Regions from separate parts of the Kineococcus aurantiacus genome, predicted to be linked through region 3. Evidence: riboswitches for the same ligand, from Rfam matches in the RefSeq annotation. Region 3 holds a riboswitch; each other region holds the start of a gene.
What was found. Region 3 has a riboswitch for S-adenosylmethionine ahead of BJ968_RS05860 (methylenetetrahydrofolate reductase). Riboswitches for the same ligand answer to the same signal wherever they lie in the genome.
Positions count from the first base shown of each region.

Region 1: linked by a shared signal. The riboswitch ahead of BJ968_RS05290 (MetQ/NlpA family ABC transporter substrate-binding protein) and the one ahead of BJ968_RS05860 (methylenetetrahydrofolate reductase) in region 3 are both predicted to bind S-adenosylmethionine.
Region 2: linked by a shared signal. The riboswitch ahead of BJ968_RS18850 (O-acetylhomoserine aminocarboxypropyltransferase/cysteine synthase family protein) and the one ahead of BJ968_RS05860 (methylenetetrahydrofolate reductase) in region 3 are both predicted to bind S-adenosylmethionine.
Region 4: linked by a shared signal. The riboswitch ahead of BJ968_RS22115 (LLM class flavin-dependent oxidoreductase) and the one ahead of BJ968_RS05860 (methylenetetrahydrofolate reductase) in region 3 are both predicted to bind S-adenosylmethionine.

Region 1 covers NZ_JACCBB010000001.1:1,114,056-1,118,330, reverse strand. Annotated here, with positions in the region: gene BJ968_RS05295 (ATP-binding cassette domain-containing protein) at 1-654, opposite strand, end outside; gene BJ968_RS05290 (MetQ/NlpA family ABC transporter substrate-binding protein) at 651-1,598, opposite strand; SAM riboswitch class IV at 1,666-1,776, opposite strand; gene BJ968_RS05285 (DUF1737 domain-containing protein) at 1,861-2,052, opposite strand; gene BJ968_RS05280 (DUF7711 family protein) at 2,049-2,663, opposite strand; gene BJ968_RS05275 (OsmC family protein) at 2,720-3,223, shown strand; gene BJ968_RS05270 (cytosine permease) at 3,228-4,275, opposite strand, start outside.
Region 2 covers NZ_JACCBB010000001.1:3,929,890-3,934,164, forward strand. Annotated here, with positions in the region: gene BJ968_RS18840 (TIGR03560 family F420-dependent LLM class oxidoreductase) at 1-705, shown strand, start outside; gene BJ968_RS18845 (NtaA/DmoA family FMN-dependent monooxygenase) at 761-2,068, opposite strand; SAM riboswitch class I at 2,142-2,231, shown strand; gene BJ968_RS18850 (O-acetylhomoserine aminocarboxypropyltransferase/cysteine synthase family protein) at 2,363-3,658, shown strand; gene BJ968_RS18855 (LLM class flavin-dependent oxidoreductase) at 3,658-4,275, shown strand, end outside.
Region 3 covers NZ_JACCBB010000001.1:1,224,015-1,228,289, forward strand. Annotated here, with positions in the region: gene metE (5-methyltetrahydropteroyltriglutamate--homocysteine S-methyltransferase) at 1-877, opposite strand, end outside; gene BJ968_RS05860 (methylenetetrahydrofolate reductase) at 874-1,842, opposite strand; SAM riboswitch class I at 1,904-1,995, opposite strand; SAM riboswitch class IV at 2,133-2,246, shown strand; gene BJ968_RS05865 (aminotransferase class V-fold PLP-dependent enzyme) at 2,300-3,640, shown strand; SAM riboswitch class IV at 3,651-3,760, shown strand; gene BJ968_RS05870 (LLM class flavin-dependent oxidoreductase) at 3,757-4,275, shown strand, end outside.
Region 4 covers NZ_JACCBB010000001.1:4,641,947-4,646,221, forward strand. Annotated here, with positions in the region: gene BJ968_RS22110 (NtaA/DmoA family FMN-dependent monooxygenase) at 1-1,357, opposite strand, end outside; gene BJ968_RS22115 (LLM class flavin-dependent oxidoreductase) at 1,354-2,451, opposite strand; SAM riboswitch class I at 2,766-2,860, opposite strand; gene BJ968_RS22120 (hypothetical protein) at 3,662-4,275, shown strand, end outside.

The DNA of each region.
Region 1 (4,275 bases), 110 kb from region 3:
CATGACCGCGACGCGGTCGGCGATCTGGCGCACGGCGTCCATCTCATGGGTGATGACGACGATCGTCACGCCCAGTTCGGCGTTGACCCGGCGCAGCAGCGACAGCACCTCGGTCGTGGTCTCGGGGTCCAGCGCGCTGGTGGCCTCGTCGGCCAGCAGCAGCGGGGGGTTCGTGGCCAGCGCCCGGGCGATGCCGACGCGCTGCTTCTGCCCGCCGGACAGCTGCTCGGGGTAGGAGTGCGCGCGGTCGAGCAGCCCGACGAAGTCGAGGAGCTCGGCGGTGCGCCGGTCGCGCTCGGCCTTGCCCACGCCCGCGACCTTCAGCGGGTAGGCGACGTTCCCGGCGACGGTCCGGGACCGGAAGAGGTTGAACTGCTGGAAGATCATCCCGATCTTCGAGCGGGCCGCCCGCAGTTCCCCCTCGGACAGCTTCGTCAGGTCCTGGCCGCCGACGAGGACGCTGCCCGACGTCGGCTTCTCCAGGGCGTTGAGCAGCCGGACCAGGGTGGACTTGCCGGCACCGGAGTACCCGATGACCGCGAGCACCTCACCGGTCCGCACCTCCAGCGAAACGGCGTCGACCGCCGCGACGGAGGACCCGTCGCGGCGGTCGAAGCGCTTGGAGACGTTCTCCAGGGTGATGAGCGCGGTCACTTGCCCTGGGCGGCCTTCGCGTCGGCCTCGACCTTCACCGTCTCCGCCTGCAGGTCCGCGGCGGGGGTGTCCTGCACGACCGCGCTGGGGTTGTCCTGCAGGAAGACCTCCTGCACGGCCGGGTCGTGCCACAGCGCGGCCAGGTCGAGGTAGGTCTCGTCGTCCACGTCGGCCTTGCGGGCGGCGAAGATGTTGACGTACGGCGCGGCCGCGGCGGCGGTCGGGTCGTCCTTGACGATGATGTTCTCGTCGGACAGCTTCGCGGCGGTCGCGTAGTTGTTGTTGACGATGGCGGCGGCGACCGACCCGGACTGCAGGGCGCTGGCGGTCTGGTCGGCGGCGACGGTGGTGACCTTCACCTTCGAGGACTCGATGTCGTTCGTCGTGGAGAACGCGGTGCCGCCGTCCTTCAGCGTGACCAGGCCGGCCTGCTGCAGCACGAGGAGGCCGCGGGCCTCGTTGATGGCGTCGTTGGGGATCGCGACCTGCGCGTCGGCGGGCAGCTCGGCGGCGGACTTCGCGGTGAGGGAGTACAGCGGCAGCGGGTACACGGCGGTCGCGCCGATGGGCTGCAGGTCGTCGTCCGCGGTGGCGTTGTAGTTCGCCAGGTACTGGATGTGCTGGAACTGGTTCAGGTCCAGCTCCCCCTGCGACAGCGCCGGGTTCGGCAGCGTGTAGTCGGAGAAGTTCACCAGCTCGACCGTCACGCCGAGCTTGGACTCGGCGAGCTCGGTGTAGGTCGTCCAGTACGGCAGCGACTTGTCGGCGACGCCGATCTTCACCGTCCTGGCCTCACCGCCGGAGGCCGAGGTGCTGGTGGAGTCGTCGCGGGTGCCCAGGACGATCGCGACGATCACGACGGCGATGACGACGACGGCGGCGATCAGGCCGTAGAGCAGGCCGCGGCGCTTGGGCTTGTCGGGCAGGGCGGGGGCGGTGGACACGAGGACACTCCGGTTGTCGTGCGGGCGGGCGCGCGGCTCGCAGCTGCCGTGATCGACGACGTCCGGCGATCCGCGCTTGCCGGACGGGATCGTCCGGCCAGGTCCTCACCTGGGGCACCCCGCCGCGGGGGAGGGTTGCCGGACAGCCAGCCAGGGCTTCTCGCTGTCACTCATGACCTGCCCGCACCTTAACACCGCCTGTCAGACAGCGGTAACGGTCACGGGTGCCGCAACGGGCCCCCGCCCGGGGGCCGCCGGGCGCTCAGCCCAGGACGTGGGGGAGGACGACGGCCTGGGCGGCGACGGTGCGCCCGTCGGTCGTCGTCACCGACGGGCTGCCGTGCAGCACGTACCCGTCGGCCAGGGCCGCGCTGACCTTCTCGCAGAAGGACCGGTCGTCGGGCCCGGTGAGGAGGCGGTAGGCGAGCTTGTCCGGGACGGTCTCGTCGCTCATGGCCGGAGGGTACCCCTGGCCGTCCGCAGGTCCAGGTACCCCAGCGCGGCGTCGGCCAGGGCGTCGCCGCGCCGTTCCGGCGAACCCGGTGACCACCGCTTCGCGTCGTACTCCGAGGCCGTGCGGCGCAACGCCTCCAGGCTCACGGCGAGCTCGGCGTCCAGGCGGGCGGCCAGCTCGGCCGGCGTCGGCGGCTCGCCCCGCAGCGCGGCCCCCTCCCCGGCGCGCAGCCGCTCCAGCACGTCCGCGTCGAGACCCTCCTCGCGCGTCCAGAACCGCACCGGGCGGTCGACGACGTGGTTCCACACGGGCACCTCGCCGGACCGGAAGAACAGCTGGGCCGGTCTCGTCGCCAGCCCCGAGGCGGCGAGCCAGTGCCCGGCCGCGGGCGGGCGGGTGCCGAAGGCGCACTCGCCCTCGCGGGCGTTGGTCACGAGGGCGACCCGGACCCCGGTGGCGTCGTCGACGTCGTCGGTCCGGGGCCCCAGCAGGGTCCCGAAGACCCACGCCTGGAAGACCCTCAGCCGGACGATCCCCTCGGGCTGGCGGCCCACGTGCGCGCAGCCGTCGGCGACGTCCTGCAGGGTCTTCAGGGCGGTGCTCCACTTCACAGGGGCAGTCTCGCGGAAGTTGCGACGGCAACGGCAGCGGGGCCTAAGCTTCCCCGGTGGATTCGACCGAACTGAGGGCCCTGCAGAAGCCGTTGAAGGACGCCTACCGGGAGGACCCCGCGCAGGCGCTGGTCCCGGCCCGGGCCGTGGCGGTGCTGGACGGCCAGTCCATCGGCGTCTCGGTCGACGGCTTCGCGGGCACCACCCGCGCCGGGCTGCACCCCGCCGCCGGCGGTGACGGCACCGAGGCGTGCTCGGCGGACATGCTGTGCGAGGCCGTGGCGGCCTGCGCCGGGGTGACGCTGCGCAGCGTCGCCACGGCGATGGGCGTGGAGCTGCGCAACGCCTCCGTCACGGTCGACGCGCACTGGGACGCCCGCGGCACCCTGGGCGTCGCGCGCGAGGTCCCCGTCGGCATCACCGACGTGACCATCACCTTCGACTTCTCCTCCGACGCCGACGAGGCGACCGAGGCCAAGATGGTCTCCCTGGCCGAGCGCTACTGCGTCATCGCCCAGACGCTGCAGACGCCGCCGAAGGTCAGCGTCCAGCGCGCCTGAACCCTCACGCCCGGGAGTCGTGCGACCGCGACTCCTGGGCGCGGACGGCGCCCCGGCCGAACACGGCCACGACGACGAAGCCGAGGGCGAAGGCCAGCAGCACGCCCAGGCCCGCGTACCCCCAGTCGCCGTCCCAGTACCCCGCGTCCTGCCCCGACGGCGGCACCCACGTCGCCAGCCCCAGCGGCTCGAAGAAGTACCCCTGCCAGGCCAGCCACGAGGCGTTGGCGTTCGACACCAGCCCCCAGCCGATCGCCGTCGCCCCGGCCATCGTCAGGACCGGCAGCCAGCGCACCGACCCGTAGCGGCCCCGCGCGTCGAGCAGCTCGTCCTCGGCGTAGCCGGCGCGCCGCGTCGCGAGGTCGGCCAGGAAGATGCCGGCCCACGCCGCGATCGGCACGCCCAGGGTGATGAGGAACCCCTGGAACGGGGTGAGGAAGTCCACCGAGAAGAACGCGATGTAGATCGCGCCGGCGACCATGAGGCACGCGTCGACGAGCACCGCCACCGGCCGGGGCACCCGCAGGCCCACGTTGAGCAGGGCCAGCCCCGAGGAGTAGATGTCCATGACCGCCCCGCCGACCAGGCCCAGGACGGCCACGACCGCGAACGGCACGAGGAACCACGTCGGCAGGATGTCGGTCAGCGCCCCCACCGGGTCGGCCGCCACGCGCGCGCTCAGGTCCGGCTGCGAGCCCACGACGAGCGCCCCGAAGACCAGCAGCACCGCCGGCCCCAGCGAGGACCCCAGCGTCGTCCACAGCACCACCCCGCCGCTGGAGGCGTCCCGCGGCAGGTAGCGGGAGTAGTCGGCCGCGGCGTTGGCCCAGCCCAGCCCGAACCCCGTCATGACCATGGTGAACGCGCCCACGACGGCCGCGGTGTCGCCGGCCGGGATCGCCGAGACCGTCCCCCAGTCGACCGAGCCGGCCGCGAAGGCGATGTACAGCACCGTCAGGACGGCGGTGACCACGGTGATCCAGCGCTGCATGCGCATGATGACCCGGAACCCCAGCGTGCCGCCCAGGACGATGAGCCCGACGACGATCACG
Region 2 (4,275 bases), 2.7 Mb from region 3:
CGGGCCATGCTGGAGGCGTACACGACGCTGGGCTTCCTGGCCGCCCGCACCGAGCGCGTCGAGCTGCTCGCCTGGGTGACCGCGGTGACGTACCGGGAACCGGGGCTCCTGGCCAAGCTCGTCACCACCCTCGACGTGCTCTCCGGCGGCCGGGCGTGGCTGGGGATCGGGGCGGCCTGGTTCGAGCAGGAGGCGACGGGCCTGGGCCTGCCCTTCCCGGGCACCGCCGAGCGCTTCGAGCGGCTGGAGGAGACGCTGCGGATCTGCCGGCAGATGTGGTCCGACTCCGAGGAACCCTTCACCGGCCGGCACTACGCGCTCGGCCGGACCCTCAACAGCCCGCAGCCGCTGCGCCGCCCGCACCCGCCGATCCTCATCGGCGGCGGCGGGGAGAAGAAGACGCTGCGCCTGGTCGCGCAGTACGCCGACGCCTGCAACCTGTTCGGGGGCGACGACATCGCCCGCAAGCTCGACGTCCTGCGGGCCCACTGCGAGGACCTCGGCCGCGACTACGACGAGATCGAGAAGACCGTCATGGCCGTCGCCGACCCCGACGACGTCGAGGGGTTCCTCGAGCAGGCCCGCGGGTGGGCCGCGCTCGGCGTCACCCACGTCCACGGCGGGTTCCGGGGCTACTTCGAACCCGGCAGCGTCAAGCGGTTCGGCGACGCCGTGGTCCCGCGGCTGGCCGAGCTGGGCGCCTGAACGGCCCCCCGGCTCACCGGTAGCGGCTCACCGGTAGCGGCTCACCGGTAGCGGCTCACCGGTAGCGGCTGGGCGGCACGGGCAGGCCGAGGTTCTCCCGCAGGGTCGCCGCGGGCAGTTCCGGGGCCAGCACCCCGCGTCGCACCAGCAGCGGCACCACCTGCTCGGCGAACTCCTCCAGCCCGGTGGGCAGGGAGGAGAACGCCAGGGTGAAACCGTCCGCCGCGCCGCCGGTGAACCGCTCGGTCATCCAGTCCGCCACCTGCTCGGGGGTGCCGGGCAGGAACCGGCGGCGCAGCATCGCCCGGTACAGCTCCCGCAGCGTGAACCGCTCGCGGTCCACGAGCTTGCGGACCCCCTCGAACACCGTCTGCACCTGGTTCGACCCGCTGCTGAAGTCGAACTCGAACCGCTCGTCCAGCGGCCGGTCGGACAGGTCGACCCCCAGGTGGTGCGAGAGCCAGTCCAGGCTGAGCCGGTCCGGGGTCAGCGCCTCGATCTCCTCCAGCCGCTCCAGGGCGCGCGCGGGGGTCTCGCCCAGCACGGGGGACAGGGCCGGCAGCACGAGCAGGTGCGAGCGGTCCCGGCCGTTCTCCACGGCGCGCCGCTTGTAGTCCTCGTAGAGGCTGCGCGCGCCCGGCAGCGGGGCCGAGCCCGGCACGAACACGGCCTCGGCGTGCCGGCCCGCGAGCCGCCGGCCGTCCTCGGAGGACCCGGCCTGGAACAGCACGGGACGGCCCTGCGGCGGGCGGGGCAGGTTCAGCGGGCCCCGCACCCGGAAGAACTCCCCCTCGTGGTCCAGCACGTGCATCCCGGCCGGGTCGGCGTAGCGGCCCGAGGCGACGTCGGGGCGGATCGCGCCGTCGTCCCAGCTGTCCCACAGGCCGTGCACGACCTCGACGAACTCGGCGCCGCGGCGGTAGCGCGCGGCGTGGTCCAGGTTGCGCTCCAGCCCGAAGTTGCGGGCCTCCTCGTCGCTGGCCGACGTCACGAGGTTCCACCCGGCCCGCCCGGAGCTGAGGAAGTCCAGGGTGCCGACCTGCCGGGCGGTGTGGAACGGCTCGTTGTACGTCGTGGAGACGGTCGCGACCAGGCCGATCCGCTCGGTGCTGCGGGTCAGCGCCCCCAGCAGGCCGAACGGCTCGGGCCGCACGTTCGCGACGTGCTCGACGCCGGAGCCGAACCGGTCCCACACGTACAGCTCGTCGGCGTAGAACACGGCCGCGAACCCCGCCCGCTCGGCGGTGCGCGCGAAGTGCTCGTAGTACCCGAAGCTCACGTACTCGTCCGGCCGCCCACCCGGCAGCCGCCAGCTCGTGAGGTGCTCGCCGCCGGGGTAGAAGACCATCGCCGTGAGGATCACGACCGCGCACGCTACCCCGCGCCCGATCCGGTGAAGCGCTTGACACGGGTCGGGGCCGTGCCGTCCACTGGGAGAGCCATCCAGAGCGGCCGAGAGACCTGGCTCGTCGACGCCGCAGCAACCGCCCCGCCGGGGTAGGTGCTCCCGCCAGGACCGATGGGGAGGGACCCGCAGTGCCGATCGAACCGCTCACGCGACGCCTCGTCGTCGACCTCCTGCGCAGCGCCGGGACGACGTGTCGGGCCTGACCGCCCGATCCGCCCCCACCCCGCTCCGCCCCAGGAAGGTCCCGCGATGACGCACGCCCCGTACGGCTTCACCACCCAGCAGGTCCACGCCGGCGCCGAACCGGACCCGGTCACCGGCTCCCGGGTCACGCCCGTCCACCTCACCGCCGGGTTCGTCTTCGACGACTTCGAGCACGCCCGCGCCCGCTTCGCCGGCGAGGACGACGGCTACGTCTACACCCGCATGGGCAACCCGACGACGGCCGCCGTCGAACGCCGCCTGGCGGTCCTGGAGGGCGGCACCGACGCGATCCTGCTCGGCACCGGCCAGGCCGCGATCACCGTCGCCCTGCTGGGGATCCTCGGCGCCGGCGACCACGTGGTGGCCGCCGCCGACCTCTACGAGGGCTCGCGCGGGCTGCTGCTGGACAACTTCGCCCGCCTGGGCATCGCCGTCGACTTCGCCGCCGGGCCGGGGGACTGGGAGCGGCTCGTGCGCCCGACGACCCGGGCGTTCTTCGCCGAGTCGGTCGCCAACCCCAAGAACAGCGTCCTGGACGTCCCGGCCGTGGCCGCCGTCGCGCACCGCCACGGCGTCCCGCTCGTCGTGGACAACACCTTCGCCACGCCCTACCTGCTGCGGCCGCTGGAGCACGGCGCCGACGTCGTCGTGCACTCGGCGAGCAAGTTCCTCGCCGGGCACGGCTCGGCGCTGGGCGGCGCGGTCGTCACCGGCACCGGTTTCGACTGGAGCGGTTTCGCCCACCTCACCGACCCCGCGAACGTCCTGGCCGGGATGAGCTGGGTGGAGCGCCACGGCCCGCAGCGCGCCTACGTCGAGCACACCCGCTCCGTCGTCGCCTCCCGGCTGGGCCCGGCGATCTCGCCGTTCAACGCCTTCCTGGTCCAGCAGGGGCTGGAGACCCTCTCGCTGCGGGTGGGCCGCCAGAGCGCGACCGCCGAGACCGTCGCGCGCTGGCTGCAGGCCCGGCCCGAGGTCGTCGGCGTCGACCACGCCGGGCTGCCCGGGCACCCCTCCCACGACGTCGCCCGCCGCCTGCTGCCGCGCGGCACCGGGGCGGTCCTGTCCGTGACGCTGGAGGGTGGACGCGCTGCGGCCCAACGGTTCGTCGACGCCGTGCAGCTGTTCACCCGGATGACCCACGTCGGGGACGTCCGCTCCCTGGTCATCCACCCCGCCAGCACCACGCACGCCCACCGCAGCGAGGACGAACGGCTCGCCGCCGGGATCTGGCCCGGCCTGGTGCGGCTGTCCATCGGGCTGGAGGAACCCGAGGACCTGCTCGGGGACCTGGAGCAGGCCCTCGTGGCCTCCCGCGAGCGCGAGGGGGCGGCGGCCTGATGGGACGCCTGCAGCACTTCGGCTACTTCTTCTCCCGGGGTTTCGGCCCGCAGGGCTGGGGACGGGACTACCAGGCGTGGAACGACGACTGGACGCGCCCGGACCTGTACGCCCACGCCGTCCGCGACCTCGAACGGGCCGGGTTCGACCTCGTCGTGGTCGAGGACGCGATCTCGCTGGGGAACCCGCAGACCCTGGACCTGCGGGTGCGCGCCGCCTACGGCGGCCCCAAGCACGACCCGCTGCTGCTGGCGCCGTACCTGTTCGCCGCCACGACCCACCTCGGGGTCGTCCCGACGGTCAACGCGGGGATCACCCCGCCGTACCTCGCCGCCCGGCAGGCCGCGACGCTGCAGCACCTGTCCGGCAGCCGGTTCGGGATCAACCTCGTCACCGACACCGGCAGCGCCCGGCACGTCGGGCTCGACCCCGTCCCGCACGACGTCGCCTACGACCGCGCCGAGGAGTGGATCGACGTGGTCCGCCGGCTGTGGCACAGCTGGGACCCCGAGGCGCTCGTCGCCGACCCCGTCACGGGCCGGTTCGCCGACGGCACCCGCATCGACGCCTTCGCCCACCGCGGGGAGCACTTCCGCCTCGACGGCCCGCTGAACGCC
Region 3 (4,275 bases):
GGACCGAGCGGTCCGCCGGGACGGAACCCTCGACGAGGTCGAGGGCGAGGCCCTCGACCGCCCCGAAGGAGGCGAGGTGGTCGCCCGCGTCGCCGTAGGGCGTGGCGACGAGCAGGCGCGGGCGGTGCGCCAGGCCCGTGAGGCGCGCGTAGGCCGCCCGCACGAGGTCGTCGAGCCCGTCGACACCGGCGGTGGCGGAGTCGCTGACCAGACCGGGTTCGTCCAGCTGGACCCACTCGGCACCGGCCGCGGCGTACGCGGCCAGCAGGTCCTCGTAGGCGCCGAGGAGGTCGTCGAGCCGCGAGAGGGGGGCGAACCCCTCGGGGCTGCCGTCGGCGGCCTTGGCCAGCAGCAGGAACGTCACGGGGCCCACGACGACGGGACGGGTGAGGAAACCGTCGGCGAGGGCCTCGGAGAACTCGCGCACGCCCCGGTCGTCGGCGAACCGGAACGCGGTGCCGGGGCCGATCTCGGGGACGAGGTAGTGGTAGTTCGTGTCGAACCACTTCGTCATCTCCAGCGGGGCCTGCGCCCCGCGCCCGCGGGCGATCGTGGAGTAGCCGGTGAGGTCGACCCTGCCGTCGGGGCCGACGACGTCGGCGAAGCGCTCCGGGACGGCCCCGACGGCGACCGCGGTGTCGAGGACCTGGTCGTAGGCGGAGAACGACGACGGGATGGACGCGTCGTGCGCCGGCAGGCCGAGGGCGTTGAGGCGGCGGACGGTGGCCGCGCGGACGGCGGCGAGCCGCTCCTCGGTGGTGGCCAGGTCGGCCTTGCCGGACCACAGGGCCTCCAGGGCCTTCTTGGTCTCGCGGTCGGGACCGATCCGGGGGTAGCCCAGGATCGTCGCGGTCCAGGCGGGGGTGGTCTGGCTCATCGGGTGCTTCCTCCTGCTGCGGCGGTCGCCTCCACGGCGGCGGCGGGTCGGGGGTGGGTCGCGGGTCGGGTCAGGTCGAGGTGGTCGAGCAGGTCCAGCGCGGGGGCGGCCGCGTTGAACGTGTACAGGTGCAGGCCGGGCGCGCCGGCCTCGAGCAGGCCGTGCGCCAGTCCCGAGGTGAACGCGGTGGCGGCCCGGCGGCGGGTCGGGGCGTCGTCGGTGTCCAGGGCCGCGAGCAGCCCCCGCGGGGCCCGGACGCCGGTGAGCTCGCCGATCCGCTCCAGGCGCCGTGGGTCGTCGGAGACCGCGACGCCGGGCAGCAGCGGGATGGTGATCCCGGCCGCGCGGGCCCGGCGGACGAACGCGGCGTACTCCTGCGCGGAGAACGTCACCTGGCAGATCGCGAACCGCGCCCCGGCGTCCTGCTTGGCGCGCAGGACGGCGAGCTCGTGGTGGTCCCTGGCCCGCGGGAAGGCGGCCACGGCCAGGCTGAGCGGTCCCTCGTCGAGGGGGCGGGAACCGCCGCGCAGCGCCAGCCGACGCCTGTCGGCCACCTGCAGCAGTTCCACGAGGTCCCGGGCGGTGGCCACGCCGTCGGGGTGCGGCGTCCAGTCCGGGACACCGGCCGGCGGGTCCCCCCGCAGCGCCAGGACGTTGCGGACGCCGGCGTCGAGGAACTCGGTGGCCAGTTCCACGACCTGCCGGCGCGAGGAACCCACGCACGTCAGGTGGGCCATGGCCGGGACCGCCGAGGTGGTCAGGACGTGCGCCAGCAGGTCCCGGCTGGGACCGCGGGTCGCTCCCGCCGCGCCGAAGGTGACGGACACGAAGTCGGGGTTGCTCCCCAGGAGGTCGGACAGCCTGCGCCACAACGAGTCGCGGCCGGTCTCCGAGCGCGGGGGGAAGAGTTCGAAACTGAGCGTGGGCCGCCCCGCGGCGCCGGCGACGAGGGGCGCGAGCGTCATCGCACGGGTCCCGGACCCGGGGCCGGGGAGGGGACGACGACATCGGTGGTGCGCATCACGAACTCCATCGACCTGGCGTTAGCACCCTCGCCCGGGCTCGGGGGGTTGCTGCGGCGTCGTCGAGCCAGGACTCTCAGCCGCTCTGGATGGTGTTCTTCGAATGTAGACCGACCGCGACGCCGTCCACAAGTGGTTCCCCCGGACGGCCCCCCGGCGGGCGGCGCTCCCGGGACCGGGCCGCGACGCACCGACCTTGATTCCCGGCGCCCGCACGTGGCAATCTCCCCCCAGGTCATGAGCGCCAGCGACAAGCCCCGGCTCGCTGGCCGGCAACCCTCCTCCGCGGTGGGGTGCCCCGGGTGACGACCTGGCCGGTTCCGACGTGGTTCCGGCAAGCGCGGACCTCGCCGGGGCGATCCCGGTCCTCCCGGCAGGGTCCACTGTCCCGAGGAGCCCCGTGACGACGAGCACCCTGTCCCCCACCCGCCCCGCCTGTCGCACGGTGCCGCCGCTGCTGCCCGTCGTCGGCGCCGACACCCCGGTCCCGCTGGCCACCGGGGGCACCACCACCTACGCCAACCTCGACAACGCGGCGAGCGCCCCGGCGCTGGCGGCGGTGGCGGACCGGGTCGCGCAGGTGCTGCCGCACTACGCCAGCGTCCACCGCGGCGCCGGCTACCTCTCGCAGGTGTCCACCGCCCTGTTCGAGCAGGCCCGCGAGCAGGTGGGCCGCTTCCTGGGGGCCCGCGAGGACGACGTCGTGGTCTTCACGCGCAGCACGACGGACGCCCTGGACCTGCTGTCCCGGGCCGTCCCCGCCGGCGCGCGGGTGCTGGTCGCGGACGTCGAGCACCACGCGAACCTGCTGCCCTGGCAGCGCTCGGCCCGCACCACGGTGGTCCGCGGCGGCGCCGACGCCGAGGAGACCACGGCCCTGCTGGAGGCGGAGCTGGCCACCGGGCAGTACGCCCTGCTGGCCGTCGCCGGCGCGTCCAACGTCACCGGGGAGGTGCTGCCGCTGCGCCGGCTGGCCCGGGCCGCGCACGCCGCCGGGGCCCGCCTCGCCGTCGACGGGGCCCAGCTGCTGCCGCACCGGCGCGTCGACGTCGCCCGCGACGGGATCGACTGGATCGCGCTGTCCGGGCACAAGCTGTACGCCCCGTTCGGGGCGGGGGCCCTGGTGGGGCGCCGGGACTGGCTGGACGCCGCCGAGCCCTACCTCGCCGGTGGCGGGGCCACGCTCGACGTCAGCCACGACGCGGTGCGGTGGGCGACCGGCCCGGACCGGCACGAGGCGGGTTCCCCGAACGTGGTCGGCGCGGTGGCGCTGGCGCAGGCGTGCACGACGCTGGCGGCCCTGCCCGCAGGGGCCCTGGAGGCCCACGAGGCGGCGCTGCGCGCGCAGCTCGTCACCGGCCTGAGCGCGCTGGAGGGCGTGCGGGTCGTGCGCCCGCACCCGGCCGACGCCGTGGGGGTCGTGACGTTCACCGTGCCCGGCCGCCCGGTGTCGGAGGTGGCGGCGTACCTGTCGGCCGAGCACGGCGTCGGGGTGCGCGACGGCAGGTTCTGCGCGCACCGCTTCGCGAACTCCCTGGGGCTGGTGGAGGGCGGGTTGCGCGCCTCCACGGGCGTCGGGACGAGCTCGGCCGACGTGGAGCGGCTGCTGGCCGCGCTGGAGCAGTTCCTCACCACGGGCTCGGCGCTGGAGTACGGGGTCGTCGAGGGCCGCTGGGGTCCGCTCACCGACGCCCGCCCGGCGCCGGAGTCCTTCCTCGACCCCGTCCCGGAACTGGGCTAGCCTGCCCGCAGGTCACGAGAACCAGCGACAAGCCCTGGCTAGCTGGTCGGCAACCCTCCCCGCGGTGGGGTGCCCCAGGTGACGACCCGGCCGGAGGGAACCCTCCGGCAAGCGCGATGACCCGCCGGACGCCTGCGAGTCGTCCCGACTCCAGGAGGAGACCCGTGCCCGAAACCCTTCACCTGTCCGCCGCCCTCGAGTCGACCGGCTGGCACCCGGCGTCCTGGCGGGAACCCGGCTCCCGGGCCGGGGAGCTGTTCACCGCGCGGTTCTGGGCCGACACGGTCGCCGAAGCCGAGCGCGGCCTGTTCGACCTGGTGACCGTCGAGGATTCCTTCGGCCTGCAGGGCAGCGGCTTCGGCCCGCCCGACGACCGCACCGACCGGGTCGCCGGCCGGCTCGACGCGCTGCTGGTCGCGGCCCGGCTCGCCCTGGTGACCGAGGCGATCGGGCTGGTCCCGACCGTCTCGACGACGCACACCGAACCGTTCCACGTCTCCAAGGGCCTGGCCACGCTGGACCACGTGAGCTCGGGCCGGGGCGGGTGGCGGGCCCAGGTCGCCGCCCGGGCGCACGAGGCGGAGCTGTTCGGCCGGCGCTCGATCCCGGCGGTCACCCGCGAGACGCTGCAGGAC
Region 4 (4,275 bases), 3.4 Mb from region 3:
TCCAGCGGCTGGACGGCACGTCCAGCCCCAGGTTCTCCCGCAGGGTCTCCCCGCGGTACTCCCCGCGGTAGACGCCGCGGCGGCGCAGTTCGGGGACCACGGTGTCGACGAACTCCTCGATGCCCTCGGGCAGGGAGGAGAAGGCCAGCATGAAGCCGTCGGCGGCGCCGCGGGTGAACCGTTCCTGCATGTGGTCGGCGACCTGCGCCGGGGTACCGGGCAGGAAGCGTCGACGCAGCAGCGTGCGGTAGACGTCCCGCAGGGTGCGCCGGCCCTCGCCCACCAGTTCCTGCACCGTCGCGTACAGGCTCTGGACCTGGTTGGTGCCGCCGGAGAAGTCGTGCGTGAACGGCTCGTCCAGCGGCCGGTCGGACAGGTCGACCTCCAGGTGGTGCGACAGCAGGTCGAGCGCGACCCGGTCGGGGGTGAGGGACTCGATGAGTTCCAGCTTCTCGACCGCCTCGGCCGGGGTGCGCCCCAGGACGGGGGACAGGGCGGGCAGGACCAGCAGCTCGCGCGGGTCCCGGCCGGCGGCGCTGGTGCGGGCGGCGTAGTCGGCGTACAGCCGCTGCGCCGCGCCGAGGTCGTGCTCCCAGGGGGTGAAGACCGCGTCGGCGTTCGCCGCGGCCAGTGCCCGGCCGGCCGGGGAGGCGCCGGCCTGGAACAGCACCGGGTGCCCCTGGGGCGGGCGGGCGATGTTCAGGGGCCCGCGGACGTCGAAGAACTCCCCGTGGTGGCCCAGGACGTGCAGCTTCTCGGCGCGGGCGAAGAACCCCGATCCCTTGTCGTAGGTGAAGGCGTCGTCGTCCCAGCTGTCCCACAACCCGCGCACGACCTGCACGAACTCCCCGGCGCGCCGGTACCGGTCGGCGTGCGCCAGGTGGGTGCCGGCCCCGAAGTTGCGGGCCTCCTCGTCCGCGGCGCTGGTCACCAGGTTCCACGCCGCGCGTCCCTGGCTCAGGAAGTCCAGCGAGGCCAGTTTGCGGGCCACGTGGTACGGCTCGTGGTAGGTCGTGGAGACGGTCGCGGCCAGCCCGATCCGCTCGGTCAGCTGCGACAGGGCGCCCAGCAGGGTGAAGGGCTCGGTGCGGACGTTCACCACGTGCTCCACGCCGCTGGCGAAGCGGTCCCACACGTACAGCTCGTCGGCCAGGAAGATCGTCGCGAACCCGCCCCGTTCGGCGGTGCGAGCGAAGTCGGCGTAGTAGTCCACGTCCAGGTAGCGCTCGGGCTGGGCACCGGGCAGGCGCCAGCTGGTCGCGTGCTCCCCGCCGGGGTAGAAGTGCATGGCCCCCAGGACGAGCCCGCGCTCGCGCCGTTCCTGCTGCTGCCGCTCCGGGCCCCGGTCCGCGCTCACGCGCGCGTCCCGACGAGGTCGGCCCGGCGGGCACCCGGGTCAGCCACCTGAGCGCCGGGGGGCCCGGTGGGCGGGTCCGCGGACGGTGCGGTCCAGCCCACGTGCGGGGCGACCTGCTCGGCGAACAGGGCCAGCGCCTCGGCGCGGGCCCCGAAGTCGGCGGGACCCAGCTCGACCTGGACGTTGAGCTGAGTGGCGTGCTCCAGCCACGGTGAGGCCAGCAGCGAGGCGGCGATGTCCTGCGCGGTGCCGTGGTGCAGGTTCAGGCGCGCGGCCTTCTGCGCCAGCGTGGTGGCCTCGCCCAGGAAGGAGGCGCCCCAGGCGTACTTGGCCTCGATGCCCGGCGCCGCCTTCCGCAGGGCCTCCTCCCGGCTGCGCGCGGGGTGGATCGCGGTGGAGACCGCCACCCGCGGGACGACCCCGGCCGGCAGGGCCTCGTGGTAGGCCGCGGCGGTCACCTCGGCCGGCACGGTCTGGGTGGTGCCGACCAGGATCCCGTGGCCGCGGCGCGCGGCTTCGGCGGCGCTGCGCGCTGTCAGCACGGCCTCCCACACCCGATCACCCAGTCCCGGCGCCGGCGGGTTGAGCCGTTGCCCGCGGGTGGTCAGGGCGTGCCCGTCCAGGGCGTGCAGGAGACGGGTCAGCAGTTGCCCGTAGCGGTCCTTGGCGGCCTCGACGTCCGCGCCACCGGGAACGGGGTCCCCGTCGTGGGCGAAGAGTTCCAGCAGCCCGGGCGCCCCGCCGCCGTTGGCCACCCCCAGTTCGACGCGGCCGCCGCTGAGCCGGTCCAGCACCGCGGCGTCCTCGGCCACCCGCACCGGGTTCTCCAGCGGGAGGGTGACCGCTGCGGTCCCCAGGTGCAGCCGGGTGGTACAGGTCGCCAGGGCGGCCAGCAGCACGAACGGGGAGGGCAACCCGCCGCTGGTGTGCGGGCCGGACGCCTCGCGCAGGTGGAACTGCCGGACCCAGGCGGTGTCGAAGCCGAGGTGCTCGGCCGTGATGAACAGCTCCAGCTCGTCGGTGTAGGAGTGGGAGTCGGGTACGGCCTGCAGGTGGGAGAACATGGCCAGGGACAACCCCGGGGTGGCGCTCACGGCGGTGCGCTCCGATTCGCTCGAGTGTCGAGGGGGTGGGGGAGGAACGGTTGACGGGTGCGGCGACGGAACGAGTGGGCGACGGGACGGGCGCGGACGGTCCGTCGACGGCCCGGCGCAGGTCGGCCCGCCGCGAACCGCTCAGGCGCGGACCGCTCGCAGTGCAGGACGAGGAACGGGGATCAGGTCGCTGGTCGGGCCGGACAGCAGTCGCTGGACTGCAGCGCCAGGTCGACGTGACGCCGCCGCACCAGGTGCAGCCGGGGGCGTGGTCCAGCGATCGCCGTGTTCAGGTGGTGCACGCTGACCTCCGCATTCCATCGTCTTGGCGGAAGCACCTGTCAGCCCAGGGGACTGGTGGTTGCTGCGGCGTCGTCGAGCCAAGTCTCTCGGCCGCTCTGGATGGTGCGTGAATTTGATCCCATCGCGGGGACCGGTGTCAACCGTGCCGTGACCGGGCCGGCGCCGCGGTGATCCGCGCCGGCGGTGGACCCACCCCCTCCGCCGGCTACCTGCTTCCCAGCGCCGGCGAGTTCCGCGGCGTCGCCGACACACCCACCGGCATCGACGACCCGCTGCCCCTGTTCCGGCTGCGGTGGTCCGTGCCACGGAGTTCGACCCCCCGGCGGCACCGCCCACCTCGCCGGCCCGGAACAGGACCACGATCCGTCTCCGGCGCGGAACTCGCGGGTGGGGTTCGCCCACGGTTCGGCCGTCGTCGGCCGGTACCGGGCGTTGTCGTCGTCCGCCGGCGGCCGCAGGTGCTGACCGGCACGAGGCGGGTCGGGGCGTCGGTGAGGTGCCGGGCCACGATCGTGCCGGTCCCGTCGGTCGCGATCAGCTCCCCGGACATCGGCGGCGCACCCGTCTCGGCCCCCCCGGGGGGCAGGGCCGCCCACCGCTGGAGGGAGCAGGGGGGCCGGTCGGCGACGTCGCGGGCCGGGCCGCCCCGACGGCAGCTGGTGCGCCGCGCCGCTCGGCCTGCGGACCCCGCGGCGGTGGTCGGAGGCGCTCCACCCACCCGGGGACGACCCCCTGTCGCCGCCTGCGTGTAGAAGGGAGGCGTGACTCCCCTCAGCCGAGTGCTCCCGCCCCGGCGCCGCGACGGCCTCCCGCGGCGGCGAGCCCCGCGCGCTGCGGCCCGCAGCACCACGCCCGGGGGACGCCGGTGAGCGCAGCGGTGCCGGAGGGGGTGCCGGAGGGGGTGGCGGTGGGCCGGTCGGCTGGCCCCGGCGACGCCGGCGGGCCCGCTGGGCCCGTCGCCGTGGAGCTGATGGCGGCGTTGCTGGGCGAGGCCGGCCCGCTGGCGACGGAGGCCCACCGGCTCCTGTCGCCGGTGGCCGCCTTCCGCAGCACGCTGCGTGAGCGGCTCCTGGTCGACGGGCAGATCGTCCCCTTCGCCCACCGGGCCGCGGCGCTCACTCCCCGGCACAGCATCGCCGCGGTGGACGGGGCGTCGGTGCGGGAGCACCTGTACGCCGCGGACCTCGTGGTCGCCGTCGCCGTCGCGGCCGAGGGCATGACCAGCGTCGGCGGGCACCCGCTGTCGCACCGGCACTGGGCGCACGTGCGTGAGCACGAGTCGGAGAACGACCGGCTGCTGTCGGCGGCGATGGCGAGCCTGGAGCTGCAGCTGCTGGCGGACCTGTCCCACGACGTGCGCATCCTGGACGGCTCCCACGGCACCCCGGTGATCGCCCTGTCCACGGCCCTGGCCGCCCGCAGCCGCGGGGTGGCCGGTGCTGCGGCCGAGCTGGTGACCGACGAGGTCGTCGCCGCTGTCCGCTCGCTGGCCGACCCGGACCAGCGGGTCCACCCCGGGGA